3 regions of the Chengkuizengella sediminis genome follow, and region 2 is predicted to be linked to each of the others. Evidence: predicted binding sites of a transcription regulator. Region 2 holds the regulator's gene; each other region holds the start of a gene.

Evidence for each region. Region 2 encodes Rex, which represses fermentation and respiration genes when NADH is low (regulators of the CRP and FNR family bind a similar motif). Its sites were predicted from a motif close to TTGTGAAATATTTCACAA; they were not measured.
Region 1: a site for Rex is predicted at 4,564-4,581, ahead of adhE (bifunctional acetaldehyde-CoA/alcohol dehydrogenase). Genes of this name have one in related genera too.
Region 3: a site for Rex is predicted at 1,625-1,642, ahead of EPK97_RS03495 (cytochrome c3 family protein). Genes of this name have one in related genera too.

The regions. Positions count from the first base shown of each region.
Region 1 covers NZ_SIJC01000019.1:12,594-23,331, forward strand. The annotation lists gene EPK97_RS22270 (hypothetical protein) at 216-344, shown strand; gene EPK97_RS20655 (glycerol-3-phosphate responsive antiterminator) at 527-1,090, shown strand; gene glpK (glycerol kinase GlpK) at 1,176-2,666, shown strand; gene EPK97_RS20665 (glycerol-3-phosphate dehydrogenase/oxidase) at 2,790-4,460, shown strand; gene adhE (bifunctional acetaldehyde-CoA/alcohol dehydrogenase) at 4,677-7,286, shown strand; gene pflB (formate C-acetyltransferase) at 7,460-9,730, shown strand; gene pflA (pyruvate formate-lyase-activating protein) at 9,766-10,512, shown strand; gene EPK97_RS20685 (Crp/Fnr family transcriptional regulator) at 10,514-10,738, opposite strand, start outside.
Region 2 covers NZ_SIJC01000002.1:375,965-386,702, forward strand. The annotation lists gene panD (aspartate 1-decarboxylase) at 1-339, shown strand, start outside; gene EPK97_RS06370 (tetratricopeptide repeat protein) at 582-1,172, shown strand; gene dinG (ATP-dependent DNA helicase DinG) at 1,421-4,270, shown strand; gene EPK97_RS06380 (redox-sensing transcriptional repressor Rex) at 4,297-4,911, shown strand; gene EPK97_RS06385 (CPBP family intramembrane glutamic endopeptidase) at 4,970-5,890, shown strand; gene EPK97_RS06390 (amidohydrolase) at 5,967-7,259, shown strand; gene EPK97_RS06395 (cell wall elongation regulator TseB-like domain-containing protein) at 7,263-7,787, shown strand; gene EPK97_RS06400 (cation transporter) at 7,913-8,437, shown strand; gene EPK97_RS06405 (AAA family ATPase) at 8,440-9,921, shown strand; gene EPK97_RS06410 (hypothetical protein) at 10,187-10,486, shown strand; gene EPK97_RS06415 (YcdB/YcdC domain-containing protein) at 10,619-10,738, shown strand, end outside.
Region 3 covers NZ_SIJC01000001.1:701,308-712,045, reverse strand. The annotation lists gene hmpA (NO-inducible flavohemoprotein) at 1-240, shown strand, start outside; gene EPK97_RS03500 (LCP family protein) at 367-1,452, opposite strand; gene EPK97_RS03495 (cytochrome c3 family protein) at 1,771-2,280, shown strand; gene EPK97_RS03490 (ammonia-forming cytochrome c nitrite reductase subunit c552) at 2,296-3,714, shown strand; gene EPK97_RS03485 (cytochrome c maturation protein CcmE) at 3,952-4,377, shown strand; gene EPK97_RS03480 (heme lyase CcmF/NrfE family subunit) at 4,422-6,404, shown strand; gene EPK97_RS03475 (cytochrome c-type biogenesis protein CcmH) at 6,416-6,886, shown strand; gene EPK97_RS03470 (hypothetical protein) at 7,200-7,577, shown strand; gene EPK97_RS03465 (hypothetical protein) at 7,628-8,032, shown strand; gene ccmA (heme ABC exporter ATP-binding protein CcmA) at 8,051-8,746, shown strand; gene EPK97_RS03455 (heme exporter protein CcmB) at 8,749-9,432, shown strand; gene EPK97_RS03450 (cytochrome c biogenesis protein) at 9,436-10,170, shown strand; gene EPK97_RS03445 (CcmD family protein) at 10,200-10,331, shown strand; gene EPK97_RS03440 (TlpA family protein disulfide reductase) at 10,496-10,738, shown strand, end outside.

The DNA.
Region 1 (10,738 bases), on a different contig from region 2:
TAATTCCCGGACCTTGTTCTGACTCGACTTGTTAAGATTATTTAGTATATAGTCCTGACCTTGGATATCAAGGATCGGACATATATTCCAATAATACCATTAGTTAAACCGAATGCTGAGTTTGGTTTCACCACACAATATAAATGTTCAATTTTTAAAAATAAATTTTAATAATGGGTGGTGATCTTATGCGATGGTTTAGGGGTATGCGAAACATGATGAGGAGACGAGGAATGTTGATGTCCTTGATCGCAGTATCAGCTGGAGCTGCTGCATTTGGAGTTTCTCGCCGCAGAATGAAAAGCACTGCTGGGGCGAAATTAATAAATAGATTTTTGCGGTAAAGTCATTTGTTTTCATCATTCTTGATTCTGCACTCGTCTGTTACAGACGGGTTTTTTTATACTTTAAGGATTTATATCGAGTTTTCTTTATTAATATATATTTTAGAGGGGTTTATCTTCTTTAAATCGAATATATTGTGAGAGGTTCTGTAATTAATCAATAAAAATGAGTGGTGAGGGAATTGTCAATCCAAGGTCAAAAGGTATTACCGGCTATTCGCACGATGAAAGATTTTGAGCATATGATAAGAAGTCCATACGAGTATGGTATTTTTTTGGATATGCATATTTCTAGACTTAAGGAAGTTTATCGAATGGCATATCATAATAAGAAAAAAATGTTCTTGCACGCAGACCTTATCCAAGGATTAAAAAATGATGAGTATGCCGCTGAGTATTTGTGTCAGGAGTTTAAGCCTGCTGGTTTAATTTCTACTAGGTCAAAAGTGATTTCAAAAGCAAAACAAAAAGGTGTTATTGCAATCCAAAGATTATTTTTACTAGATACAAACGCACTTGAAAAAAGTTATTCATTAATTGAAATAATAAAACCCGATTTCATTGAAGTCTTACCAGGAATCATTCCCCGAATGATCCGGGAAGTAAACGAGATAACAGGTATTCCGGTATTTGCAGGTGGTTTAATAAAAACGATAGATGATGTGAATTGTGCACTATCAGCTGGGGCTGTTGCTGTCACAACATCAGATAGATTAATATGGAGAAATTATGAAGGAAATATTTAAACTTGGGTTATTGTAGCAGGTCAGGCTATTCATTTAGTTGTAGCAATGTAAAAACATGGTTGTTTAAAAAGGGAGGAGGCTGAAAGTGAAAGATTATATTTTATCTATTGACCAAGGAACAACAAGTTCGCGTGCTATATTGTTTAATAAGCAAGGTGAAATTGAGCATATGACTCAAAAAGAATTTTCTCAACTATTTCCAAAACCGGGTTGGGTAGAACATAATGCGAATGAAATTTGGGGTTCAGTCCTAGCTGTTATTGCATCTTGTTTATCAGAATCTGGAATCACTCCTGAACAAATTGCCGGTATAGGTATTACAAATCAAAGGGAAACAACAGTAGTGTGGGATAAAAATACAGGCGAACCTATTTATAATGCGATTGTTTGGCAATCTCGACAGACAGCAGAAATTTGCCAGGATTTAACTACTGGAGGGTTAAATGATACCTTTCATAATAAAACGGGACTTCTTATAGATCCATATTTCTCGGGCACAAAGATAAAATGGATTATAGATCATGTCGAGGGAGCTCGTCAAAAAGCTGAACAGGGTGATCTGTTATTTGGTACCATCGATACTTGGTTAATATGGAAGCTGTCTAGTGGAGAATTACATGTCACAGATTATTCGAATGCATCAAGAACTCTAATTTTTAATATTCATACGTTAACATGGGATAAGGAATTATTGGATATTTTAAACATTCCATCAACAATGTTACCAGAGGTTAAACCATCATCCCATGTATATGGAAATACTTCGAAGAATCACTTTTTCGGATGCGAGGTTCCTATTGCAGGAGCAGCAGGTGATCAACAAGCTGCTTTGTTTGGTCAAGCATGTTTTAGTGAAGGAATGGCAAAAAATACTTATGGAACCGGATGTTTTATGCTGATGAATACGGGGGAGAATATTATTAATTCTGAACACGGATTATTAACAACCATCGCTTGGGGCGTAAATGGGAAAGTTGAATACGCTTTAGAGGGAAGTATTTTTGTAGCGGGTTCTGCTATACAATGGCTGCGTGATGGATTACGGATGTTCAAAGATGTCAAAGATAGTGAACAATATGCAAAGCGAATAGATTCAACTGAAGGAGTTTATGTTGTTCCGGCATTTGTAGGATTAGGAACACCTTACTGGGATAGCGACGTTCGTGGGAGTGTATTTGGGTTAACGAGAGGTACTAGCAAAGAGCATTTCATTAGAGCTACTTTAGAATCTTTAGCGTATCAAACAAAGGATGTACTTACAGCAATGGAATTAGATTCTGGGATCTCATTAAAAACATTAAGAGTAGATGGCGGTGCTGTAAAAAATAATTTCTTAATGCAATTTCAAAGTGATATGTTAAATAGCTCTGTAGAAAGACCATTAGTGAATGAAACAACGGCTTTAGGAGCAGCCTATTTAGCTGGATTAGCTATTGGTTTTTGGAAGGATCAAACGGAAATCGCTAATCAATGGAACAGTGACCGAATCTTCAATCCAATGTTAAAGGAAGACAAACGAAGCGAATTATATTTTGGCTGGAAAAAGGCAGTTAAGGCAGCTATGGCATTTAAATAATTGAAAATGTATGGTATTATATATTTAAGTTAATAAATAGGTTGGAGATCAGGAGAGACCACATAACATTATGATTTAATTCATAGTGTGTGTGGTCTTTTTCTATTTTCTAGGAGGGACAATATGGATAATCTATTTTCGAGCTTGAACAGGCATAAAAAACTAACTGAAATGAGTCAGGAAACACAGGATTTACTAATTATAGGTGGAGGAATTACAGGTTGTGGAATTGCATTAGATGCAGTCACAAGAGGGATGAAAACAGTACTAGTTGAAATGCAAGATTTTGGGGCTGGAACATCAAGCCGCTCTACAAAGTTGGTTCACGGCGGACTAAGGTATTTAAAACAATTTGAAATAGGAATTGTTAATGAAGTTGGCAAAGAACGTGCTATTGTATATGAAAATGGACCTCATGTAACTACTCCAGAATGGATGTTGTTACCGATTCAAAAAGGTGGTACTTTTGGCAAGTTCAGTACTTCAATCGGGTTAAGAATATATGATTATTTAGCTAAAGTGAAAAAGTCAGAAAGAAGGAGAATGTTATCTTATCAAGAAACTTTGGAAAAGGAGCCTTTACTTAAAAAAAAGGGGTTAAAAGGCGGAGGATATTATGTTGAATATCGCACTGATGATGCCAGGTTAACGATAGAGGTAATAAAAGAGGCAGTTAAGTATGGTGCAAATGCAGTTAACTACACAAAAGTTGACAACCTGATTTATGATGACAGCGGAAAAGTGACGGGTGCTCAAGTCCGTGAAATTGACTCAGGAAACGTGTATAAAATTTATGCTAAAAAGGTCATTAATGCAACAGGTCCATGGGTAGATAACATTCGTACAATGGATAAATCGATGAATAATAGAAAATTGCTTTTAACTAAAGGGGCACATTTGGTGATTGATCAAAAAGTTTTCCCTTTAAAACAATCCATCTATTTTGATACGTCAGATGGTCGTATGGTGTTTGCAATTCCTAGAGATGGAAAAACCTATGTTGGCACTACAGATACAGTTTATTCAGGGGATACATCAAATCCGCAATTGACTATGGAAGACAGAGATTACATTTTAAGCGCTATTCATAATATGTTCCCTGCTGTTAAGTTATCTGAGAAAGATTTTGAATCTAGTTGGGCGGGTGTTAGACCGTTAATTTATGAAGATGGGAAAAAACCTTCCGAGATATCCCGTAAGGATGAGATTTGGCAATCTGAATCTGGGTTAATCACTATAGCTGGCGGGAAATTAACAGGTTATCGGAAAATGGCTGAGACGGTTGTTGATCTAGTAACAAAACATTTTAGTGATATAGAAAGGAGAACTTTCTTAGAGTGCAAAACCAAACAATTACCTATCTCTGGTGGAGATGTAGGGGGAGCAAAGCATCTAACATCATTTATAAGTGAAAAGGAAAAGGAATCACAAAATTATGGCTTTACAAGAGCACAAGGAGAACATCTCGCTCGCTTGTATGGTTCTAATGTAGATAATTTATTTAAATTAGCTGAACAATATAGAAGCCATCATCAATATGATATTGATTTGCCGTTGGATATATTTGTACAGCTGTTATATGGAATTCAATATGAGATGGTCACAAAACCTGTTGATTTTTTTATTAGGAGAACTGGAGCACTACTTTTCAATATTGATTGGGTACGAAAATGGAAGAAGCCTGTTATTGAATATATGGCGTCAATTTTTAATTGGTCTTCTGAACAGAAGTCTCAACATATTAAAGAACTAGAGAAACAATTACATGCCGCTGAATTTCCTCAAACAAGTTAAACAACCACTGAAAATAATAAAACCTTCAATTTCACTCTTTGTTAAGTGATGTTGGAGGTTTTTACATAAAGAAGAGCTTAGATTCTTTACAAATCTAATGCATTTGTGACAAAAATCACAGCCTTATAAAACCCCTGATTCTATAATTAATTTATAAACAAACAAGTTTAACAAATAATAAATAGATTGAACCAATATTGAGGAGGAGTGGAACTCATGTCTATGAAAGAGAAGAAAGTTCAAGAGCAAGTTTCAGCAAAACAAGAAGTTGATTTATTAGTACAACGTGCTAAAAAGTCACAAGCAGAATTTTTAAAACTAAATCAAGAGCAAGTGGATCATATTGTCCAACAAATGGCATTAGCAGGATTAGATCGTCATATGGTATTGGCAAAAATGGCTGTTCAAGAAACTGGAAGAGGTGTTTATGAGGATAAAATCACCAAAAATATTTTTGCTACAGAATATATATACCACAGTATAAAGTATGACAAAACTGTAGGTGTAATTGAAGAAAATGCTTATGAAAATTTTCAGAAGGTAGCTGAACCGGTTGGTGTGATTGCAGGAGTTACGCCTGTTACAAATCCAACTTCAACAACGATGTTTAAATCTCTAATCTCAATTAAAACAAGAAATCCTATTATTTTTGCATTTCATCCTTCTGCACAACGGTGCAGTAGAGAGGCTGCAAAAACAATTCTTGAAGCAGCTATTCAAGCAGGTGCACCTGAACATTGCATCCAATGGATTGACAATCCTTCATTAGAAGCAACTGGATTATTAATGAACCATCCTGAAGTGGCGTTAGTTTTAGCAACTGGAGGATCTGCAATGGTCAAAGCAGCATACAGTACTGGAAAACCTGCACTTGGTGTAGGACCTGGTAATGTTCCTTGTTTCATTGAAAAAACAGCAAATATCAAACAGGCAGCTACAGATTTAATTCTTTCTAAATCTTTTGATAATGGTATGATTTGTGCTTCTGAACAGTCTGTGATTATTGAAGAACCCATTTATCAAGAAACTACCAAATTTATGAAGGATATGGGCTGCTATTTTCTAAATGAAGAAGAAACTGCTAAAGTATCAAAATTAGTAATTAATCCTGAGAAATGCGCAGTTAATGCTGTGATAGTAGGTCAATCTGCTAACAAGATTGCTGACATGGCAGGTTTGAAAGTGCCGAAGGATACAAAAGTTTTAGTTGCTGAATTAGATGGTGTTGGTGATAAATATCCATTGTCAGCTGAAAAGCTAAGTCCGGTTTTAGCTTGTTATAAAGTGAAGAATGCTAAAGAAGGTATACTACGTGCAGCAGAAGTAGTTGCTTATGGTGGTATGGGTCACTCTTCTGTTATCCATTCTGGAGATCAAGATGTTATTAATGAATTCTCAGCAGTATTGCAAACAGGTCGTGTCATCGTAAATTCACCATCTACACATGGAGCAATTGGAGATATATACAATACTAACCTTCCATCTTTAACTCTTGGTTGTGGAAGTTATGGTAATAATAGTACAACATCTAATGTTTCTGCGGTGAACCTAATCAATGTTAAAAGAGTGGCACATAGAACAGTAAATATGCAATGGTTTAAAATACCAAACAAAATTTATTTTGAAAAAGGTGCTACTCAATATTTAGCTAAAATGCCTGATATCACAAGAGTTATGGTAGTTACAGATGAAATGATGGTGAAGCTTGGATACGTTGAAAAGGTAGAATATTATTTACGCAAAAGACAAATGCCTGTTCATATTGAGGTTTTCTCAGATGTCGAACCTGATCCATCTGTAGACACAGTCGAACGAGGTACAGCGATGATGAATAGCTTCAAACCAGACTGTATTATCGCACTTGGTGGCGGTTCTCCAATGGATGCAGCTAAAGCAATGTGGTTATTTTATGAATATCCAGATACAAACTTTAACTCTTTAAAACAAAAATTCTTAGATATTAGAAAAAGAGTTTACAAATATCCACGTCTAGGTAAAAAAGCAAAGTTTGTAGGGATTCCAACAACGTCAGGAACAGGTTCTGAAGTGACTTCATTTGCTGTTATTACAGACAAAGATCAAGGGAATACAAAATATCCATTGGCGGACTATGAATTAACTCCCGATGTTGCAATCATAGATCCAGATTACGTGTTGAGCTTACCTAAAACAGCAGTTGCAGATACTGGAATGGATGTTTTAACGCATGCAATTGAAGCTTACGTATCTGTGATGGCAAACGATTATACAGATGGATTGGCAATGAAAGCAATACAGCTTGTGTTTGAACACCTTGAAAATTCTTATAAAGTAGGAGACGCATTATCTAGAGAAAAAATGCATAACGCTTCTACTATCGCTGGAATGGCTTTTGCGAATGCCTTTCTTGGCATCAACCATAGCTTAGCTCACAAATGGGGCGGTGAATTCCATACAGCACATGGTAGAACAAATGCGATATTATTGCCGCATGTCATTAGATATAACGCGACTAAACCTACTAAATTTGCTTCATTTCCGAAATATGACCATTATGTTGCTGATGAAAGATATGCTGAAATTGCGAGAACGCTAGGACTACCTGCAAGTACGACTGAAGAAGGAGTTCATAGTTTAATTAATGCGATTCGCAAGCTGAATAAAGCATTAAATATTCCAGAGAAATTTAAAGATGTAAATGTGAATCCTACTGAATTTGAAGCAAAAGCAAACTATTTAGCAGATCGCGCTTTTGAAGACCAATGTACAACTGCGAATCCTAAAATGCCATTAGTTACTGAATTAGCTGAAATATATAGAAAAGCGTATTATGGAAAGTTTGAATAAGTTTATGTAACACTTTAAGAATTTTTCTCAGGTGGACAATTTGCTCCACCTGAGAAAATCCTAGCTAAGCTGTCTTGCAAACTTTCTAATGTTTGTTGGTTATCCTCATTTGCAATCTTAATTTGCAAAGGATAGTTAAGTGATAGATGTAAAAATAATAGGAGGTGTTTTTCATGTCTATGGTTGAAAAAGAATTAAAACAGACAGATACACAGTTAGATGCTTGGAGAGGTTTTCAAACTGAAAAATGGGATAAAAAAATGGATGTAAAAAACTTTATTGATTTAAACATTACTTCTTATGAGGGTGACGAGCAATTTTTAACAGCTCCTACTACGGATACAAAGGCTTTATGGGACATTATAAGTGAATTAACTAGAAAAGAGCTGGAGAATGGTGGAGTATTGAATGTCGATGTAAATACGCCTTCTACCATTACTTCACATGGACCTGGCTATCTTGATCAGACAATAGAGAAAATTGTGGGTTTACAAACAGATGAACCTTTTAAACGTTCAATACAACCATTCGGTGGTGTGCGAATGGTCAAGGATGCATGTGAAGCGTATGGTTTTAAACTACCAGATGAAATCTTCAAAGTATTTACAGATATTCGTAAAACGCATAACCAAGGTGTTTTTGATGCGTATACAACAGATATGAGGAAAGCGAGAAAAGCAGGGATTATTACGGGATTGCCTGATGCCTATGGAAGAGGGAGAATCATTGGTGATTACAGAAGAGTAGCGTTATATGGGGTTGACAAACTAATTGAACAAAAACAAAAAGAGCTGCTTCAATTAGAATTGGATGTCATGAATGAAGAAGTTATCAGAGATCGTGAAGAATTAAATGAACAAATACGTAGTTTACACGAATTGAAACAAATGGCAGAACATTATGGGTATGAAATTTCTTTACCTGCAAAAAATGCAAAAGAAGCGATTCAGTGGTTATATTTCGCCTACTTAGCTGCAATAAAGGAACAAAATGGAGCTGCGATGAGTTTAGGCCGTGTATCCAGCTTCCTAGATATTTATATTGAAAGAGATTTACAAGAAGGTACGCTAACGGAAAAAGAAGTTCAAGAATTAGTTGATCATTTTATCATGAAGTTACGTATTGTGAAATTTTTACGTACGCCAGAGTATAACGAATTGTTTAGTGGGGATCCTACTTGGGTTACTGAATCTATTGGAGGAATGGCACTTGATGGAAAAACAAGAGTAACAAAAAACTCTTATCGTTTCCTTCATACTTTGTATAATTTAGGTCCAGCACCTGAACCAAATTTAACCGTTTTATGGTCAGAAAAACTTCCTGAGAATTTTAAGAACTATTGTGCAAAAGTTTCAATTCATACGAGTTCCATCCAATATGAAAATGATGATCTAATGCGTCCTCACTATGGTGATGATTATGGAATTGCTTGCTGTGTTTCTGCGATGCGTATCGGTAAACAAATGCAGTTTTTTGGTGCAAGAGCAAATCTTGCAAAATGTTTGTTATATGCAATCAACGGTGGAGTTGATGAAAAATTAGGTATTCAGATAGGACCGGAATATACACCCATTATTTCTGAGGTTTTAGATTATGATGAGGTTATGAAAAAGTTTGATGACATGTTAGAATGGTTAGCAAAATTATATATGAATACATTAAACGTTATTCATTATATGCATGATAAATACAGCTATGAACGCATCGAAATGGCATTACATGATCTTGAAATTGTACGAACGATGGCTGCTGGCATCGCTGGTTTATCTGTTGTGACCGATTCATTAAGTGCAATAAAATATGCGAAAGTAAAACCGATTCGTAATGAAAAAGGAATTGCGATCGATTTTGAAATCGAAGGTGACTTCCCTAAATATGGGAATAACGATAACCGTGTAGATTCCATTGCTATCTCACTTGTTGAAACTTTCATGAATAAATTAAATAAACATCAAACTTATCGTGGAGCGATTCCTACGATGTCTATATTAACCATTACTTCTAATGTAGTGTATGGTAAAAAAACAGGCACTACACCTGATGGACGTAAAGCAGGAGAACCGTTTGCACCAGGTGCAAATCCTATGCATGGGAGAGATACAAAAGGTGCACTAGCTTCTTTAAATTCTGTTGCTAAACTGCCTTATGAATACAGCTTAGATGGAATTTCAAATACGTTTTCAATTATTCCAAAAGCTTTGGGCAAGGAGGAGCCAATTCGAAAGCAGAACCTACATGCATTATTAGATGGATATATGATACAGGGAGCCCACCATTTAAATGTAAATGTTTTTGATCGACAACAGTTAATTGATGCGATGGAGCACCCTGAAAAATACCCACAACTAACAATAAGAGTTTCTGGATATGCTGTAAACTTTGTGAAGTTGACAAGGGAACAGCAGTTAGATGTCATAAACCGAACGTTCCACGGTTCAGTATAAAGGATATATTTAACTTCTAGGAAGGATGAGAGATGATGAGCACGACGGGTCGCATACACTCACTAGATACATTTGGAACCGTAGATGGTCCAGGCATAAGATTCGTGCTTTTCATGCAAGGCTGTGCGCTTCAATGCCAATACTGCCATAATCGTGATACATGGGATAGAAACAAAGGAGATATAAGGAAAGTTGAGGATATATTATTAGAGATAGAACTTTATATTCACTATTATAAAAGATCTAAAGGAGGTATAACGGTTACAGGTGGAGAACCGACTTTACAAGCTTTATTTGTTAAAGAGTTGTTGGAAGCTTGTAAACAACGCTGGGATCTTCATACTGCTTTGGATACCTCTGGTTTTAATGATCCTAAAAAAATTGAAGATTTGTTAAAAGTAACTGATTTGCTTTTAATAGATATTAAAGAAATGGACGATGAAAAACATAAAAAGTTGACTGGTCAGTCTAATGAGAGAATTTTGAAGCTCATACAATACGCTTCGGACAACCATAAAAAAATGTGGATAAGACATGTACTGATTCCAGGAATTACTGATGATTATAACGATTTATATGCACTTGGTGCCTTTATTGGCAAGTTAAAAAATGTAGAGAAGGTAGAGATTCTGCCTTATCACAGAATGGGTGTATTTAAATGGCAGCAATTAGGTTTTTCATATCCATTAAAGGGAGTTAGAACCCCATCTGATCAAGAATTGAAAAGAGCAATTCAAGTAGTTGAAAAAGGGATGGCGGAGCTCTCTCTCCCTATAATATAATTTAAATTCGACAGATTTCAATAGGGCAGTCAGGACAAGAGACGATGGCTTTTAAATCATTTAGCTTGTGGATGGTAATGGTTCCATTTTTCATGCTGATGATTCCATCGTCTTTATGTTTGTTTAAAAGTCTATTTACACTTTCTCTTGTTGTACCAATTAAATTCGCTATATCGGTATTCGTCAATTTAACATCTAATACGATTCCATCTTCAGTTAACCTTCC
Region 2 (10,738 bases):
ACCGAAGCAAATTTAAATTATGTCGGTAGTATAACGATTGCTGAAGATTTAATGGAGGCAGTGGATTTGTTGCCAAATGAAAAGGTACAAGTTGTGAATAACAATAACGGTGCCCGATTAGAAACGTATGTGATAAAAGGGGAGCGTGGATCAGGGGTCATTTGTTTAAATGGAGCCGCAGCAAGGTTAGTTCAACCTAGAGATACCGTCATTGTGATTGCTTATGCCATGATGTCTGAAGAAGAGGCTAGAACTTTCCAACCTAAAGTTGCAATAATGGGGCAGGATAATAAAATCGAGGATCTCATGGCTGAAGAAATTCATGCTACTATCGTGTAGGACGAAGTGTTTGTTTTTAATTGCTCCAAAGTATTAATGTACCTCGATTAATAAACAACCACATCCATATGGTTAACGTCGATACCAGCTCATCCATGAGCTGGAAAGTCACAAATAAGAACAAATCACTTCTATAGAGTTGAATATAATGTTCCTCGACTAAAATCTAACACGCCCATGTGTTGAACGTCGACACCAGCTTATCCATAAGTTGGCAGATCACTGAAGGTAGGGATGTACCCATGTTCAGGGAATTGTTTGATTCAATGAATCAAGTTATGGACGAAATCATGATTGAATACTCAGCAGCTACAGATGATAAAAAAGGGGAATTACATGAACAGATTAAAGCTTTAAAAGAAATGAGTAATACATTCATTGAAGAATGGTTACTGTTTGAAGAAAAAATGGATAAGTTTAATGAGGTACATTTAGATCTTCCAAAGCCTTCCTTATCCATCACGTCAAAAAAGGAAAGCTCGTTTATACAAGAAATTAATAGCGATTATTTTCAAAAAGGACTCGGTTATTTTAAACTTTTGATGTATAATCAGGCCGTTGAACAATTTAATAAAACAGTTAGTGAACATCCAGAATTTTTATTAACTAGAGTTTTTTTAGCATTGTCTTATTTAGAACTTGGAGAAAAAAATGAAGCATACAATCATTTTCAGTTTGTGACTTCTGTTTCTGAGGATGATAAAATCAATGCCATTTCATACAACGCAATGGGATGTATTCAAATGTTTCGTAAAAATGTGGAAAAAGCAGAGGAATATTTTAATATGGCTAAAAAAATTGACCCTGCATTAAGTTTTTATTCCCTTTCTTAGGCATTTTTTGATATCCTTTAATGGAGTACTTGGTTTTAGAAGAGGTAGTTCAAAAAGTTCCCTTTTGATCACGAAGTATCTCGAGGAGGTTTACTCGACGTCGAATCTGACATTCACCTTTGAAGTCCGGTGCTCATGTAGAAAACACCCTACACTCCGCTCCAGCTTCTACAGGTTCAAGTCACCTTCTCTCGGTGCTGAAAACTGAACTTTTTGAACAGGTTTTAGAAGGGAAGGAAACATTAAAGATGAAATTTGCAGTTTTAGATTTTGAAACAACCGGAAATCAATCTGAAGATCGTATTATACAAGTTGGACTTGTTATTATAGAAAATAAAACAATTACTGATACTTATACATCGTTCGTGAATCCTGAAAGAGAAATACCTACATTTATCACTGAATTAACAGGAATTTCTGATGAGATGGTGGGGGATGCTCCTTTAATTAACGAAGTAATCGATCAATTTCAACCCATGTTGAGCGACAGCATATTGGTTGCTCATCATGCCGCATTTGATTATAATTTATTACAAAAAGCTTTGGAAGAAGCAGGATATTCAACCTTTAATGGGAAAGTATTAGATACCATAGATTTACTGCGCTTAATGTATCCTGATATGACAAGTTTGCAGTTGTCTATGGTTTCTGATTCATTGGGAATTAACCATGAAAGGCCTCATCAAGCAGATAGTGATGCACTTGCTACAGCAAATATTTTATTACAAAGCCTTGATCGTTTTTTTAACTTACCTTTGTTAACTGTACAAAGGATCGCTCAAATTTTTGAACCAATTACTGATGATTTGGCTTGGTTTATTCACGAATTGAAAGCAGAAGTGGAACTTGAAACAAGCTTAGATACAAACACAAATAAATACTATAGACAATTTGCTTTAAACGTGAATGACTGGGCTGATGATTCTTCTGATTCAAATTTGAACCAGTCTGAACCCTCTAACTTAAACCCATCCTTTGAACATTTCATAGATGAAATAAAGGATTCATTAAATGAACAGTTTGAATCCTATAAAGAACGACCTGCTCAGGAACAAATGATTCATGAGATATATGAATCATTTGAAAATGAACAACATTTAATGATTGAAGCAAGTACAGGAACAGGAAAATCTCTAGGGTATTTAATTCCTTCAATTTATTATGGTTTGATGAATCATGAAACCATTTTAGTAAGTACAAATACCATCAATTTACAAGCACAGCTCATGGAACGTGATATTCCATTACTTCATAAGATTTTTCCTGCTCATTTTCGAGCAGCTGTATTAAAAGGTAGGAATCATTATCTTTGTCTAAGGAAATTTGAAAGTAAAATTAATTTAAAGGATATTGCAGATACACGTGAAGATCGTATTACAGCGGGGCAAATGATAGTATGGTTAAGTGAAACGAATCACGGAGATGATGAGGAAGTTTCATTTGGAAATAAGGGGAAGGAATTTTGGATGGATGTAGCAAGTGATGCTGATTCTTGCTTGAATCGATCATGTCCATGGTTTAAAAAATGCTTTTATCATCGCGCTAAATATCAGGCAAATCAAGCGGATGTAATCATTACAAATCATTCTATGATCATGACAGATGTTATTGCAGAAAATCGCTTGTTGCCTTCTTATGGTCATCTTGTCATTGATGAGGCCCATCACTTTGAACAAGTAGCCAGTCATCATTTGGGAAGTAATCTTACTTATTTTTCATTGATTCGAATATTCACTTGGCTTTTTAAAGATAGCAAAAATGGTTTATTGCCTCAGCTTCGTTTTCAACTGGAGCATATGGAGGAAATAGATGGTCATATATTTACAGGGAAAATAGATAAAACCTATGAAAAACTAATACAAATTAAAGAAGAATGGGACATTTTATCTGGCTTGTTTTATGATGTTATCATAAATAAACGAAATACCTCTTCTATTGAAGCTGGACAAGTCGTACTTCGTTTAAAAGTTGATCAACTGCCTGAATCTTGGAGTTCGATTAAAACTACTGAACAAAACATATACCTAGAATTAAACGAAGTTTTGAAAACATGTAATGAATTGTTAACTATATTAAAAGAATATCAAGATGAATATGATTTTCAAAGTTTATCAACGGATCTATCCGGTGCAATGAAAGATTTGTTTCAATTTAGGGACGATCTTAGATTGTTTGTGCAAATGAATGACTACAATGAAGTTTATTGGATAGAAGCAAATGCTCATTTTAAACAAAAATCAATCCAATTAAAACGAGTACCTATTGATGTAAGTGAAATATTGAAACAAAACTTTTTTGAAGTGAAAAATAGTATAATAATGACATCAGCGACAATGTCTGTTAATGAATCTTTTCAATATTCATTGGAACAGATTGGTTTAGAAGAAGATTTGAAAAATGAAAAACTTCGTGCTGTTCAGCTTCCTACAGCTTTTAATTATCGAGATCAGTCCTTAGTTTGTATACCAAGAGACTTTCCAGCTATTCGAGGTGCTGATGGAGATGAACATTTTATACAAAGCTTAACAAATTCTTTAGTTGAAGTAGCTATAGAAACACAAGGTAGAATGCTTGTATTATTCACATCCTACCGAATGCTTAAGCAGGTATATGAGAAACTAAAGGAGGTTTTAAAACCGCAAGGTTTTCAAATATTAGGTCAAGGTGTAGATTCAGGAAACAGAAGTAAATTAACACGTATGTTCCAAAAAAGTGATAAAAGTATATTACTAGGTGCAAGCAGTTTCTGGGAAGGTGTAGATATTCCAGGTGAAGCACTTAGCTGTTTGGTCATTGTTAGATTACCATTCCAGCCTCCGAATGATCCTGTTGTTGAGGCAAAATGTGATTATTTAAAGGAAAAAAAGCAAAATCCGTTTATGAAGTATTCTGTTCCTCAAGCAGTCATAAGGTTTAAACAGGGGTTTGGAAGACTCATTCGCACTGAAAAAGATAAAGGTGTCGTCATTATATATGATACCCGAGTTATTCATACACAATATGGTAAACATTTTCTGTATTCACTTCCAAAACCTAAAATCGAACATATGAAGTCAGAGCAAATGGTGCCACGAATCCAAGAATGGTTCTTGGATTGATGAAGTAGGAAAAGAGGTTGTGTGAAATGAAAAAAATTTCTGAAGCAGTTGTGAGAAGACTCCCGATATATTTAAGGTTTTTAAATGAATTACATGTTAGAAATATTCAAACTGTATCATCTAGAGATTTTGGAGAGAAATTAGGTATGAACCCTGCCCAGATACGTAAGGATCTTAATTACTTTGGAGAGTTTGGGAAAAAAGGAATCGGTTATGATGTACCTTATCTTATTGAAAAAATTCAACAGATATTGAAGTTAGATCAGACAAATCATGTTGCACTAGTTGGTGCAGGTAATTTAGGTCATGCACTGTGTAATTATAATATTTATTTAAAGAGCAATATGAAAATCACGGCTGTATTTGACGATTTCCCTGAAAAAGTAGGGGGCAAAATTAACAATTTAATCGTTCAGCCAATGAACGAGCTTACAGAAACCGTTCAATCACAAAAGATCAGAATAGGCATTATCACTGTTCCAGCCAGTGAAGCACAAAATGTAGCGGATGCTTTTGTGAAAGCTGGTGTTGAAGCCATTTTAAACTTTGCACCAAAAATTATAAAGGTTCCTCCAGAAATTAAAGTGCATCATGCAGATTTTACAACTGAGCTTCATAGCTTAGCATATTATTTAGACTAGAAATGATGATATCTTAGAAAGATAAGATCCAATCCAAACTGAGGTGATGGAACATCCTATGTCAGAAACGAATAATACATTATTAAAAGTAATTGGTAAGGTTTTATTAAGCTTATTATTGGCATTATTCATAACATTTATATATACAATAATCTCCACAAGTCTTTATGTTTTAATATCCAATGATCCCGTAGCCCTTGAAACTATCGCGGGTTCTGTTAACTTAAAAGAGCCGATGATTGTTTTAGTCTTGTATATACCTCAAGCTCTTGGTTTTATATCCGCAGCTATTTTGATGTATATAATATTTGAAAAAAAACAGAAGTGGTTTATGGGATGGAAGCAGAGTGATTGGGGAAAGCAGTTTTTTTTTGGTTCACTAATAGGGATATTATTAATGTCTATCTCATTTTTAATGATTTGGATATTGGGTGGGATTACGATTGAATCAGTACGTTCTGATTCTCAATTGTGGTTTCAGTTAGCTTTAGCATTAGTGATTTTTATCTTAACTGCTGTAAATGAAGAGCTGTTTTGTAGAGGTTATTTGCAAGGGTTGTTTAAATATCATTATGGTGCATGGCCTGCTATACTAAGTTCAAGTTTCATTTTTGCAGGATTACATATGTTAAATTTATCTGTATTTGACTCCCCAATTCCGCTGATCAATATATTTTTAGCTGGTGTATTACTTGCGGTTAGCAGGGAAGTTAGCGGTGGGCTTTGGATGCCAATTGGGATACATTTGACTTGGAATTATTTTCAGGGAAATATTTTTGGATTTGAAGTTTCAGGAAATGAAGTGAATTCATTGATTAAAAACCATACTCAAGGTCTAGAATTTATAAATGGTGGATTATTCGGTGCTGAAGGCAGTGTAGTGGCTACCTTCGTTCTTCTTGTTGCCATTTTTTCTTTTATTAAAATGAATCATAAGCAACATTCATATTTGACTTTATCGTTACGTAAACGTTTATAATTAATACATAAGAAAGTGAAAATGGAAACATAAAAGAATCTAAATGGATGTATTGAATTGAAAAGAGGAATCAAGAATGAAATTACTCATTAAAAATGGAACATTTATTACAATGAATGGACATGAAACGATAAAAGATGGTTATATGGTAGTTGAAAATGAACTTATTCAGTATATTGGAAAAGAAAAACCAGAAGGTAAAAATGACTATGATCAGATAATTGATGGTTCTAATCGCATCTATATGCCTGGATTAGTAAATACACATAACCATGCGGCAATGTCATTATTACGTGGTTATGCGGATGACATGGCGCTTCAGGTATGGTTAGAGGATAATATGTGGCCTATGGAAGCGAAGTTTACAAACGAAGAAGTGAGATGGGGCACTCAATTATCCATCTTGGAAATGATTAAAGGTGGAACAACTTGTTTTGTAGATATGTATGATCACATGGATGAAGTAGCACAAGCAGTAGAAGTTTCAGGTATGAGGGCTTCTTTAACCAGAGGGATGATCGGTTTTGGTGGGAAGGAAGTGCAAGATGCTAAGTTAAACGAAGCAAAAACATTTGCAAAAAATTGGCATGGAAAAGCGGACGGAAGAATTACAACGATGATGAGTCCTCATGCTCCTTATACTTGCACTCCAGAGTTTATAGAGAAAATTGTACAGGCTGCGTCAGAACTTCAACTGCCCATTCATACACATATGTCAGAAACACAACATGAAGTTTTGGAAAATGAGAAGCAGTACGGTTTAAGACCTGTAGCACACTTGCAAAAGTTAGGCGTGTTAGATCAACCATGTCTTGTAGCTCATGCAGTTCATCTAACGGATGAAGAAATTGGAATATTAAAGGAACATTCCGTTCATATTTCTCATAATCCAGGGAGTAATTTGAAATTAGCAAGTGGAATTGCCAGATTACCTGAACTAATGAAAGAAGGGGTTCTTGTTTCTTTAGGTACAGATAGTGCGGCAAGTAATAATAATTTAGATATGTTTGAGGAAATAAGGTTAGCTGCATTAATCCATAAAGGAAACACATATGATCCAACAGCAATTCCTGCAGTAGATGCGTTGCGTTTAGGAACAATTAATGGTGCAAGATCAATATGGTTAAATGATGTTGGGATGTTAAAAGTAGGTATGAAAGCAGATTTTATCGCTCTAAATAGCAATCAAGCTCATTTATTACCTAAATCAGATGTTATATCACATGTCGTATATTCAGCAGCTGCAGGTGATGTTGAAGACGTTTGGGTGAATGGAAATCAGCTTGTTAAAAACAAAGAACTTCTGACTTTAGATGAGGAAAAAATTAAATACGAATTTAATGCCTGTTTTGAAAGGTTGACCAAATAAATTATGGCTCGCGAATATGAACGATCTTTAAAAAAACAAAAATTAATTAGATATAGTGTTCTCATTTTTTTATTTCTAATTATCGTATTTTTAGTGTTGCGATGGTATTATTTAACGATTCAAAGTCCACACCGAGCGGAAGTAAATGAAGCCGTAACGAAAGCATATGCAGAGACAAATCTTATTGAAGTGATGGATACCGATACTTTTATTGGAGACGACGTTTATACGATTATTTATGGTAAAAATAAAGAAGAGCAGGATATTATCGTTTGGCTAAGTGAAAATGATGTCCATACCGAGCTGGTTTCTGATGGCATCTCTAAGGAAGAAATAAAAGAACGTATATTAAACAATGAACCAGATATTGAACTTTTACGTGTCACTCCAGCAAAATGGACAGATGAATGGGCTTGGGAAGTATTTTATAAACGTGACGATGAAAAAGGAACGAGACATTATTATGATTTTTATCAATTTGAAGATGGTGAATGGTTAGAAACATATACAATGAGTGTAATGAGATAAAAGATGTCCGAGAAAATCGGACGTCTTTTTTTCTATTTCCACAGATTACATTCGAAGCAACACACACAAATGTGATATACTAGTTGTACATACTAAAGTGATATACTAATGAAGGAGGCGTATATATGAAGTTTCGTCCTATACCCATTTTAGTTAGTTTAGTGATCTCTTTTTCTGTTTTATTTGGCGGATGGTCTCTATACAATAGTTACGCCTTAACAAATCCAATGACAGATATTGTTTCAAATATAGATGGTGTGAACGATGTAAATACAACTTTTGACACGGAACAGGTAACCATTGAATTATCAATAGATCCAAACATTAGTTTGAGAGAAGTCATTCAACAGATTGAATTAGAAGGTGAGTCTGTTATTAATAACCGTGAAGTAACATATCACATAATAGATAATTCTAATGACAAGATCGATCAATGGTGGTCATCTTCTTTATTTGATGTTGCTCAAGCAATGGATAATCAACAGTATGGAGATATTCCTTTAAAACTTGAACAGCAAAAACAAAAAGTAGAAGGTCTAGAAGTGAAAACTGAAATGGATGATCAGAATGTTTATGTACAATTAAAGCTTAATGAACATTATAAAGTCATCATTTTACCACGAACATCTGCGGAACTGGAGGTCTGGTAATTATGAATAAATACGGAAAAGAAATTGCTTTGGGTTTTCTTCCCGTTCTCATTTTCTTTTTATTATATATTGGTGTTAACGTGACACCCATAGTTGTATTATTAGCGTTAGGCTTTGGGGTGTTTTATTTCACTAAAGTAAAAGGAACTGTTGGTATTCAAGGGGAGCGGAAACGTTCTGAAGCTAAGATTTCACATTTAACTTTTGAAGATATTGGCGGACAAGATAGTGCGAAAAATGAGCTGAAAGAAGCATTAGATTTTTTAATTCACAAAGATGAAATAGCAAAGTTAGGGATTCGTCCTTTGAAAGGGATCTTGCTAACAGGACCTCCTGGAACAGGTAAAACATTGTTAGCAAAAGCAGCAGCTCATTATACAAATTCAATATTTGTTTCAGCATCAGGAAGTGAATTTGTTGAGAAATATGTTGGAGTTGGTGCTAGTCGTATACGTGATATGTTTAAAGAAGCAAAAATGAAAGCTATCAAGGAAAAAAAGGAAAGTGTTGTTGTTTTTATTGATGAAATTGATGTCATTGGAGGCAAACGTGATGGTGGGCAGCATCGCGAATATGATCAAACTTTAAATCAGTTGTTAACTGAAATGGATGGTATTCATACAGCGGAAACACCTCGTATACTTATGATGGCAGCAACGAACCGTAAGGAAATGCTGGATAGTGCTTTGCTTCGTCCAGGACGTTTTGATCGTCAGATTCAAGTTGATCTCCCAGATAAAAAAGGCAGATTTCATATTCTTAATATTCATGCAAAAAATAAACCAATAAATAAAGAGGTAGATTTAAATAAAGTTGCAGCTGAATCTTATGGATTTTCCGGTGCACAGTTAGAAAGTGTGATGAACGAAGCCGCTATTTATGCGATGAGAAATAAGGAAAATAATATACAGCATAAACATCTTTCTTTAGCAATTGATAAGGTGATGATGGGTGAAAAAACGGATCGAGAATCAACAAACGAAGAGCGAGAAAGAGTTGCTCTTCATGAGTTAGGTCATGCTATTATGGCTGAATTAGTTCGCCCTGGCTCCGTTTCACAGGTGTCATTAACCCCTAGAGGTCAAGCACTAGGATTTGTGCGTCATAATCCGCAGAAAGATCAGTATTTGTATACGAAGAGTTATTTAGAACAGCAAATTCAAATTACTTTAGGTGGTTCAGTAGCTGAACAAATGTTTTATGGAGGTAGAAGCACGGGATCAAGGAATGATTTCGAACAAGCTTTAAATCTAACAGAAAATATGATTTATTCAGGTTTAACTGAACTAGGTATTGTGAACCAAGATATGGTGACAAAAGAGGATTTGTTAAAAACAAGCAAAGGTATTTTAGATGACTTAACTATAAAAACGCGTGCGGATTTAGATCATTATAAACCTGTATTTGAACAGTCTTTACAAATACTAATTGATGAAGAAGTTTTAAATGGTAACCAGTTTAGAGAATTAATGCAAAATAAATAGATCAAAAGTCTCGAATCACTTAATATGAAATATCAAATAGGACCATCCTCATGATGATTATGACTCATTGAGGATGGTTTTATTATGTTTCTTGAAATTTTGAAACGAATTTCCTATTTACGATCATCATTAAATTCTGTAAGATTTATACATAAAGTGATATATTAATGTCTTTAAATATTGATATTTGGAAACTAAACATTAAGCGACTTTTTTTACATAAAAGAAAGAACTGAATTAAATAAGACTGTATGAGGTGATAAAAATGGAGACACCACAAGAATTAATGGATGAATTTGTTGGCGCATCAGTTAGATACGGGGAAGCATTAGAAGTTGGAGATTTTAATCAGACCATCATAGAAAGAGCTACTATTTATAAAATTCGAGAATATGTGAATGGTTCTGAATATGTGGATGAATTTAAAAAGCTGTTAGATCACTCGAATGATTATGTTAGATATAAAACGGCATTTTGTATAATGCCATTTGAACCTGATAAAGCAAGAGAGATTATAAAAGAACTATCACAAAAAAGTGGTTTTTGGGATATAGGTCGAAAGTAACAAAAAACCATGATAAGGAGATTACACCTTAATCATGGTTTTTTTTATGCATGCATTTATAAATAAGAAAAATGCTTCATATGAATAAGATAATATTTATTAGAGAAAATTTGAAAAAGGAGGGTAATAAGATTGCAGAAGAAAAAGAAATTAGTAGTTTTGTTTTTATCATTCGCAATATTAGTAAGTAGTTTTATGTCAAGTATTAGCGCAGAGACTATGACCAAAACAACTATCATTGAAACAAGCACG
Region 3 (10,738 bases), on a different contig from region 2:
TCATTAGTTTGTTATCAAGCTCCTACTGAACAAGATAAACAAGCAAATGGTTTTGAAAAAGAAGGTTTTATTGAAATGGCATGGTTGAAGAGCATCCTGCCTTCACATCAAGCTGATTATTATTTCTGTGGTCCAGTACCCTTTATGAAGGTCATATATGAAGGATTAAATAAGTGGGGAGTAGATTTACAACATATACATTATGAATTCTTTGGACCAAAAGCAGAAATTGAGAAATAATTAATTTTAAAAAGAATTTCATATAAAAGCCTTGGGTTAAGTATATATTACAAACCTAAGGCTTTTAACACTTTAAGAATTTAAAAATATTTTGAAAAAAGTTCTTTAGAAAAAAGAAGGAAAATGTTATTTAAAGTATTCAATTAATTCATCTTCTGAGGTATCTAAATTTAGCCAAACGTCAATCATTGTTTTTACTTTGGTATATTCTGTTTCACTAACATGGTCGTACCAAATTTTTTGAGGGTTATCATTAGAAGCAATACCTTTCAACGAGTATGTGTGAATTTGCGGATTTTCAGATTTTAAATATAGGTTAGTTAATTCTTTTATCATGTTAGGTTTCATATCTGTTTTTAAGTTTTCACCTACAATTCCGATGACATCAAATACTTTCGTTATATTTGTTAGTTTTTTTGCTTCATCTAATATAGCGATAATAACTTCTTGATGGCGTTCCGTTCTTCCAAAATCACCTTGTGAATCTGAACGAAATCTTGCATATTTTAATGCTTCTTCTCCAGTGTAACTTTCTTTACCTCCAACAACGATAATTTCAGCTCCTGAATCTGTATATTTTATTAAATCTTTTTCTACTTTCAGGCTTATACCACCTAATGCATCTACAAGCTGAGTAAAGCCATAAAAATTTATTTTTGCGTAATTTTGAATGGAGATATCAAAGTAATGTTCAACTGTATCTTTTGCAAGTTTCACTCCTCCAAAAGCGAATGCATGATTAATTTTATCTTTTCCTCTTCGACCTGGTATCTCCACGTAAGTATCTCTAGGTATAGATAGTAGTAACACTTTAAGGTCAGATGGTCTTACGATGGATAGAATCATACTATCTGATCGACCTTGCTCTTCTCCCCTTGCATCTTCTCCTAAAAGTAGTATCGCAAAAGGTTTAGTGTTTCCAATTGTCACCTCATTTTCTCCTTCATTTTTCTCCTTTAATTGTACTTGTCTTGGAAACAGCTGAAAGCTAATAAATCCGGGATTATTTATTTGATTCGTTTGAACATTTTCATCTAACTCTAAAATATTTTCTTTTTCTGTCAAAGGTTCATATGATTGTTCTAATATGTCCTCAAGATGCTGTGCAAAAAACCAATTAAATGCCATTAGTTTAATTGTGTTTTTTAGAAAAAAACTGGAGGTGATAATTAACAACACAGCAACTACTATATAAATGTACTTCTTTTTCATGGAAAAACTCCTAAAAATCGATTTCGTATTCTTTATGTTTTCCGTTTATCAGAAAAATATAAAGTAAGTTTACACGAATTGTTTTCAGAAGTTTGTCAAAGCTTGTGCTATTCAAAAAAAAATTTAAGTAGAAGATATGCCATTTTTGTCGAATTGGCCAATTTTGAAATTTATGTGAATTATTTCACAAATATAAAAGGATTCAAATAAAGCAGACAAATAAATTCCATATTTTGTTCATTCGATTGGTACATTATTCTTTATTTCCAAATGTTACATTGAAGCTAAGGAAATATTTCTTACAAGAGGGGTGAGGGGATGTTAAAAAAAATGAAGGCGCTTGATAAAAGATTAATTTTATTTATAGGTATCATGTTGGGTCTTATATTTACGATAGCAAGTGCAGAAACATTGCATTATACTGATTCTGCCGAGTTTTGTTCAACATGTCACCCTATGGATACAGCTTATAGCAGTTTTTCAGATTCAACACATGCGAATTTAGATTGTAATACATGTCATGCACCAACTGATAACTTTGGAGAGAAGATATTGTTTAAATCAAAGGCAGGATTACATGATATTTATATGAATACGCTAAATGTTGATGAAATTCCAGATGTCATTCATGCAAAAGCTGCAACTGTTGAAGTCGTTCAAGAAAACTGTGTATCATGTCACGAAAATTCTATCAATAATGTAAGTCATGATGTCAAAGGTACATGTGTTGATTGTCATCGTCAAGTGCCTCATGGAAAAAAAGATAAAAATAAATCTGAGCAATTATATGAACCAGGAACGTATAACATTAAAGGTTTAAAGGACTAGGAGGGAATGAAAATGATGGTTAATTTGAAACGTTTGTTTCTTTTTTGTACTATTTTGATTTTGACAGTTTTAGTGTCGGCTTGTCAATTAAATACAGAAGGAACATCTGAAGTAGCTCTAACAGGTCTTTCTCCTGATGAAATTAGTAATGAAGCTTTTGAGAATCTTTTTCCTCTTCATTATGCTAGTTATCAAAGAAACTTAGAGATGGAAGATACAAGGTTTGGAGGTTCCGTTCTTGCATCTAAGTTTGATCATAATAAAGAGCCATATGCCCCTATATTATTTAATGGTTACGGATTTGCTAAGGAATATAATGAAGACCGTGGTCACATTTATGCAGTAGAAGATAACATTTCAATTGCAAGAATTAATGATAAATCAATAGGTTCTTGTTTTACTTGTAAAAGTACTGCCGTTCCAAGTATGATAGATCAATTTGGTGATGAGTATTGGACTAAAAATTTCCGAAATGAAATTATCCCATTAGCAGAAGAAATGGGACATTCACCGATAGGATGTTCAGATTGTCATGATCCTGAAACGATGGAACTTCAAGTGACTCGCCCTATGTTTGCTACAGCAATGTTAGAAAAGGGCGAGGATATATCTAATCCAACATTAAATGAAATGCGTACTTATGTTTGTGCGCAATGTCATGTAGAATATTATTTTGAACCGGAAAATAAAGCTGTTACGTTCCCTTGGTCAGAAGGTTATCAACCTGAGGAAATGTTTGAATACTATGAAACCATTGCAATGGAATCTGGGTTCTCCCAAGATTGGATACACAATGTCTCAGGTGCACCAATGTTAAAATCACAACATCCTGAGTATGAGACCTGGGCTGAAGGTACACACGGAAAAGCAGAAGTGACCTGTTCTGACTGTCATATGCCATATACTCGTGAAGATGATAGAAAAAAAATTACGAGTCATTTCTGGACCTCACCTCTAAAAACAGTTGAACAATCTTGTCGTACTTGTCATTCTGATCAAACAGAAGAGGAGTTAAAGGGCAAAGTTGAATCGATTCAGGAAATGAGTAAAGATGCATTGGATAAAGCAGGAGATATTTCGATAACCTCACATTATTATGTGAACAAAATGATTACATCAGGTGTATCAGAAGATAAAATCAAACAAGCGCAGGATTTAGTAAGAAAGGGACAATGGTTCTGGGATATAGTTTCTGCTGAAAACTCAACTGGTTTCCACAATCCTCAAGGTTCAATGGATGCATTAAAAACATCCGTAGAAGCTTCGAGTGAAGCGATTATTTTAGCAACTGAGGAGCTTGTGAAATTGGACGTAAACATAAATGAATTAAAAAAAGAAATCGAAAAAGTTAAAAAAGCTGTTTATGACGAACCTGATAATTTCAAGAAAAATGAACATGCAACCAACGATTATTTCCCTCCTCAAAAAAAATAGAGAAGGACACAGATTAAAAAAGCATTTTACTTTTATTTCATAGTAGAATGCTTTTTCCACACTAATTGTAGATCAATGTATAACGAATATGTCTGTGAAATTTATCACATCTATTTCAACTGATTTAGTAAAATATGTATGTTTTTTTACAATGACTCCAATTGTATATCCATACTAATTTTTATCGAATACAATTTATATAAGGAGAATTGAAAAGTTATCAAAGAGGTGAAGTTTATGAAAAAGAATAAAAAGATGCTCATAGGTTTTAGTACAGTTTTTGTTGCAATTCTTATTTTATTAATTGGAGCTACAACAAAAACTAGTGGGTCTGAGCTTACTTTACAGGAGATTATACAAGAGCCTCATAAATTTCAAGAACGTTTTATTATGACACAGGGTGACTTAATAGAAAAGTCTATTCAATGGAATGCTGACCTAATTGAACTGAGTTTCCAAATAGAAGATGAATTCGGGAATGTGTTATCCGTTGTCCATCAGGGTGTTAAACCAGATAATTTCAGTGAAGATGTGATTGTGATTGTTGAAGGTTTTGTTCATGATGATGGTACCTTCAATGCAGAGAAGGTTCAGACGAAATGTCCTTCAAAATATGAAGGAGAAGAATACGATCCTGAGTTACATGAAAAAGAGATGGAATAGACAGTGATTCACAAACAGTAGTGTTCATGAAATGAGGGTATATTATGCATAATATCGGAGATCTGACAATCTATTTGGGTTTAGCTATTTCTATTTATTCATTCATTGCATTCATTGTTGGAGTGATAAAACAAGATCAAAAATGGGTGAATAGTGGCAAAAATGGAGTCTTGACATTATTTCTTCTTACAAGTATAACAGTAATTCTTCTATTATATGCCCTAGCAACCAGTCAATTTCAATTTAAATATGTATCCATGTATACAAGTAGTGATTTACCAATCGTATATAAACTTTCAGCTTTATGGGCAGGTAATGCGGGATCACTATTACTGTGGACATTTTTATTAACGATGTACACTGCAATGGTTGCATTTTCTAATAAAATGAAAGGAAATCCGATGGTTCCTTATGTTTCTACAATTATGTTAGGGAATGCAATCTTTTTTTATTTTATTTTAGCAACGACTACAAAACCATTTGAACTTAACGACTTGATTCCTTCTGAAGGTAACGGATTAAATCCAATGCTACAGGATCCAGGTATGATTATTCACCCCATTACTCTCTATTTAGGTTATGTAGGTTTAGCTGTTCCATTTGCTTTTGCGATAGCTGCGTTGATTTTAAAAAACGTAGATTCCTTTTGGATACGTATGACAAGACGGTGGACTTTATTAGCATGGTTGTTTTTAACTCTTGGGAATTTATTGGGAGGATATTGGGCTTATTTGGAGTTAGGCTGGGGTGGATATTGGGCATGGGATCCAGTAGAGAACGCATCATTTATGCCCTGGTTAACGGTGACAGCATTTCTACATTCCGTCATGATACAAGAGCGAAAAGGAATGTTAAAGGTTTGGAATTTGTCTTTAATTATATTGTCTTATGCCCTAACGTTGTTCGGTACATTTTTAGTACGAAGTGGTGTCTTAACTTCTGTACATGCTTTTGGAGATACAAATTTAGGAACTTACTTTCTAATTTTTATGGGCATAGCTGTTATTTTTGCAATGTATGTCATGATGAGTAGGTATCATTTACTAAAAAAAGATAGCGATTATTTTGAATCTTTTCTTTCAAAAGAAAGCAGCTTTTTAATTAACAATTTAATTTTAGTAGGTGCAGCATTTGCCGTATTTTGGGGCACGATATTCCCACTAATTTCTGAGGCAGTAAGAGGTACTAAAGTAACAGTTGGCGTACCGTTTTTTAACACTGTAATGTCTCCGATATTGTTGGCATTGTTGTTTATCATGGCCATTTGTCCACTAATTGCTTGGCAAAAATCAACAATAAAAAACTTACAGAAGAATTTTTTAATTCCAGCATTGTTAACTTTCATTGTTGCGGTCCTTTTATTTACTTTGGGGATAAGAACTACATATCCTATCATCGGATTTACTATTGTTGCATTTATGTTGTTCACACATATTTCTGAAATATACCGTGGGGTTAAAGCAAGACGTTCTGTTACTCTAGAAAGTTATCCAATAGCACTCATTCGCTTAATCTCAAAAAATCGTCGGCGTTACGGAGGTTATACCGTACATTTTGGAATTGCATTGATTGCCATAGGTATTATAGGTTCACAGAATTTTAGTGTGGAGTCTATGAAAACTGTTGCTATCGGTGAAAAGATAAACATAGCAGACTTTGAGATTACATATGAAAATTTAGCTCAAAAAAGTGAAGGCCTCAACGATATCATATTTGCTGACTTAAAAGTTCAAAAGAATGGAAAACAGTTGGGTTATATTCAACCAGAAAAAATCTTTTATGGTAATTGGCAACAACCTTCAACTGAAGTTGGGATGATAAGCAGTTGGCAAGAAGATCTATATATTGTGATAAGTGCATGGGAAAGAGACTTACGTGCAACTTTTGTGGTTCGTGTTAATCCGTTAGTAAAATGGATTTGGACTGGTGGAGTTGTAGTAGTCATTGGTACATTATTTGCTATTTGGGGGGGCAGACAAAATCAAGTCATTCCAAGATATCGTGGAACTCAAAGAAAAGTTACTTGAGGAGGAAGATGATGAAAAAATTCGTTTTTTTGCTCATTTTCTTATTACTATTATCAGTTAACGTGATTTTTGCAGAAGAAGATTTTGATTATAGTTCTAAAGAATTTCAATCCATTGTGAGTATGTTGTCTATGGAAGGTCATAGCGGTGATGATTTAGCAACTTGTCCTGTCAAACAAACTTATTACAATGAAGTTGCAGAATTAATGGCACAGGGGAAAACCAAAGATGAAATTTTAAATGATTACGTTGATCAGTTAGGGGAAGAAGCTTTAGCAGCCCCAATTAAAACGGGTTTTAGTCTCACCGCATGGATCACCCCATTTTTTTTATTGTTTGTAGCAACATTTCTAGTTTATTTCTTAATTAAAAAATGGGTAAGGCCAAATCAAACTAGTGACTTAAATCGAGAATTTATAGATGAAACAGAAAATGAAATCTTATTATCTGTTATTGAGAAAGAACGGAAAAAGTATTTTTAATGCATGTTCAAAAAGTTCAGTTTTTAGCACCGAGAAGGTGGCTTAAGCCAATGTTTTCGGGGTCCCCGAAAAGTATTAGGACTATACTCCAAAGCATTTCTTCACTTTTTGGGGTAAAGCAAGTGTAGTGATTGGTTACATGAGCACCGGACTTCAAAGTTGAAAGTCAGATTCGAAGTCGAGCAGACCTCCTGGTGATACTTCGTGATCACTACTGAAAATCAGCCACTTCCATGTGACTAATGTAGTACCAGCACGTCCTGTGCTGGCAAAAGGGGACTTTTTGAACAACCTCTATTAGGATGTGAGAAGGATGGAGTTTATAGTAATGCTAACAAGTGCTCTCATGATCATTGGATGTTTATATATGGTTTTATCTCCTTTTTTTCATCAAAAGATATTAACAAATGTAGATTTAAAAAAATCTTCCGATAACGAAGTGATAAAAAAGGAATTTTATGCAACTTTAAATGAGATTGAGATGGATTATAAAATGAATAAATTGTCAGAATATGATTACAAACAATTGAAGAAAGAGGTTGAATTATTTTTTATAGAACTATTAAGAGATGAAGATCAATTATCAGAGCTACCCAAGGAAAAAGAAAATAAACAAATCTTAGAAGAGATCCAATCAGAAATTGAGATTGAACTAGAGTTATTAAGAAAAGAAAGAGGATTAAAGGGATAAATATATGAAAGGAAGGTGAAAACCACTTTGATTTACTTCAGTGGGAAAACATGCAGAATTTCTATATTTTAACAGAATCAAATGTGACTAGAAGCTCCCCGAATTTTCACAATGAAGGTCATATTCGAATGTGGTACGATTCACCATTAAGAGAGTTTAATCCACACATTGTATTGATTGTTTTCGCAGCTATTCTTTTTGCCTTTGTAGCTTATTATATCTTTTTTAAAGTGAAAAAAATAGAAGTGCTAGATCATGGGACAGTGGTCACGCGAAATGAAAAACAGTTACAGGACTTACTAGAAAAACGTTCTATCATACTAGATAAAATGGTTGATTTAGAGCAGTTACATCAATTGAGAGAAATGAATCAATATGAATTCACAAAAAAATATGAGAGTTATAAACAGCAATTAATTCAAGTGAAAATGAAATTAAAAAAGTTTACTGAATAAGTAAAGGGGGTTTTTACAGTGATTAAGACGGTAGCTCTAAACAAAACAATTGGAGAAAAAACAATTTTAAAGGATATTAATATCACTGTAAATCAAGGCGAAACGATTGGGATATTAGGTCCTAATGGTGCGGGGAAAAGCACTATTCTTAAAATTATCGGGGGATTAATGAAACCATCTTTTGGTCATGTAATGATCGACAATGTCTCAATAAAAGAAAATAATTTAGAAATTAAAAATAAGATTGGTTTTTTAGCACATAACAGCTATTTATATGAACATCTTTCTCCTGTAGAAAACTTGACTTTTTTCGGTAAATTATATCAAGTTAACCAGCTTGAAAATAAAGTGAAAGAATTGATTCGCGAAGTAGGATTACAGTTTTTTATGGATGAGCCAGTTCGTTCTTTTTCTAGAGGAATGATTCAACGTTTGGCCATTGTTAGGGCGATTGTTCATGATCCATCGATATTAATTTTAGATGAACCACATACGGGACTTGACCAACAAGCCATTGGTATTTTAAATGAAGTCATTTTAAAAAAGAAAGAACAGAGAACAACTATTTTAATGGTTACACATGATTTAGCTCAAGCGATTGAAACATGTGACCGATTTCTTTTAATGAAAAAAGGTGTAATCATCGATGATTTTGTATTAAAGGACAAAAATGTACATCAATTAAAAGAAATCTATTTACGACAGGTGGGCTAAATATGAGAGCTTTAATAAAAGCAGCTTTGGCTATCACCTGGAAGGATTTATATGCGGAGTGGAAAACTAAACAAGTTTTCAGTACAATGTTAATCTTTTCAGGACTTGTAATTGTTACTTTCAGTTTTGCTTTTGATCCTACGAATAACACTGTAAGAGCAGTTATTCCAGGTATGATATGGGTAATTACAATATTTGCTGGAATTTTAGGTTTGAACCGGTCATTTATATCAGAGCAATATAATGATAGTTTACACGGATTAATTGTTTCCCCAATAGATCCATCTAGTATATATTTAGGGAAATTTCTCTCAAATTTTATTATTGTTTTGTTTGTGCAAATGATTACGATTCCACTTTTATTTATTTTGTTTGATTATAAAATGAATGGAAATTTATTATTATTTCTAATTGTTTTATTTTTAGGTAGTGTTGGTTTCATTTGTGTTGGTACTTTTTTAGCAGCACTTTCTGCAAACTCACGAAGCAGTGAAATGTTGCTGCCGATCATTTTGTTTCCTGTGATTAGTCCAATTGTGATTGCAGCTGTCCAATCTACTCGAATCATATTAATACAAGTCGAAGAAATTGAAAGTTTGTTCTCTTGGATTAGTTTAATGGCAGGATACGATTTATTATTTTTTGTGTTTTGTTTCTTTTTATTTGAATTTATTTTGGAGGTGTAATAAATGAAGGAAAAGGAAATTGGACTTTTATTACCTAAACAATCAACAATGCATCGATTCTTGGTTTGGATTCTTATTATTTTAATGAGTGTTGCACTTTATTTAGTGTTTATCTGGTCACCAATAGAAAAAGTAATGGGGAATGTACAAAAAATCTTTTATTTTCATGTTGGATCAGCTTGGGTTGCATTTCTTGCATTTGGAGTTGTATTTGTATACAGTATTCTGTTTTTAATGAAGAGAAAACGGTCTTATGATATGATCGCTGGTACCTCTGCAGAAATAGGCGTTTTGTTTACGGCGATTGTGTTAACTACGGGTCCTATCTGGGGGAGAAGTGCTTGGAATACATGGTGGACATGGGAACCACGTTTAACAACCACATTAATTTTGTTTTTCCTTTATTTAGCGTATATTTTTATTCGACGTATGGATGGAGCATGGGAGAAAAAGGCAAGATTGGCTGCTGTTTTTGGAATTATTAGTTTTATTGATGTACCTATTGTCTTTATGGCGATTAGGTGGTGGAATTCTAAACTTCATCCAATTGTATTTGGTGACTCTCCAAACCAATCTGGAGGTGGGATTGAAGGAGAAATGTTAGTTACTTTACTGTTTTGTCTTGGTGTGATCACATTGCTTTATATCGTACTTTTACAAAAAGGAATTTACATCGAAAAAACAAAACTAGCAGTTGAAAATTATAAAAAACATATACAAGAAAAGTTAATGAAATAATAAATGATTTTATGCTGGGAGGGTTAAAAATGAGCTATTTATTTGCTGCTTATATGGTGATCTGGATTTTATTAGCAGGTTATTTGATGATTTTAGGTAAACGTCAGCAAAAGATAAATAAAGAAATTGAATTTATTCGAGAGCTTGAAAATACTCAGTGAACTCGTTTAAGCAATTCTTAAACATCGGGAAATCAGATGGAGACTCTACTCCACCTGATTAGAAGACACCACCTATAGAGGTGGGGGGCTTAAACCCTTTAATCATTTTACGATAATGATTTTAGGCAAATGGATTTAATGTTTTACTGAAGGAAGGGGTTTACTTGAATAAAAATGGAATATGGTGGGTCATTATCATTTTTGTTGTTGGTGTATTGTTTATCCTAGCAAATGGGCTTAGAGGTGTTGAGGTGCCAGATATAGGTGAAGCTGCTTATGATTTTGAGTTGAGCTCTATAGATGACGAAATATATAGGTTATCTGATTTTAAAGGTCAGTACGTTGTTTTAAACTTTTTTGCAACATGGTGTTACCCCTGCCAAGAAGAGGAACCAGAATTAGAAAAA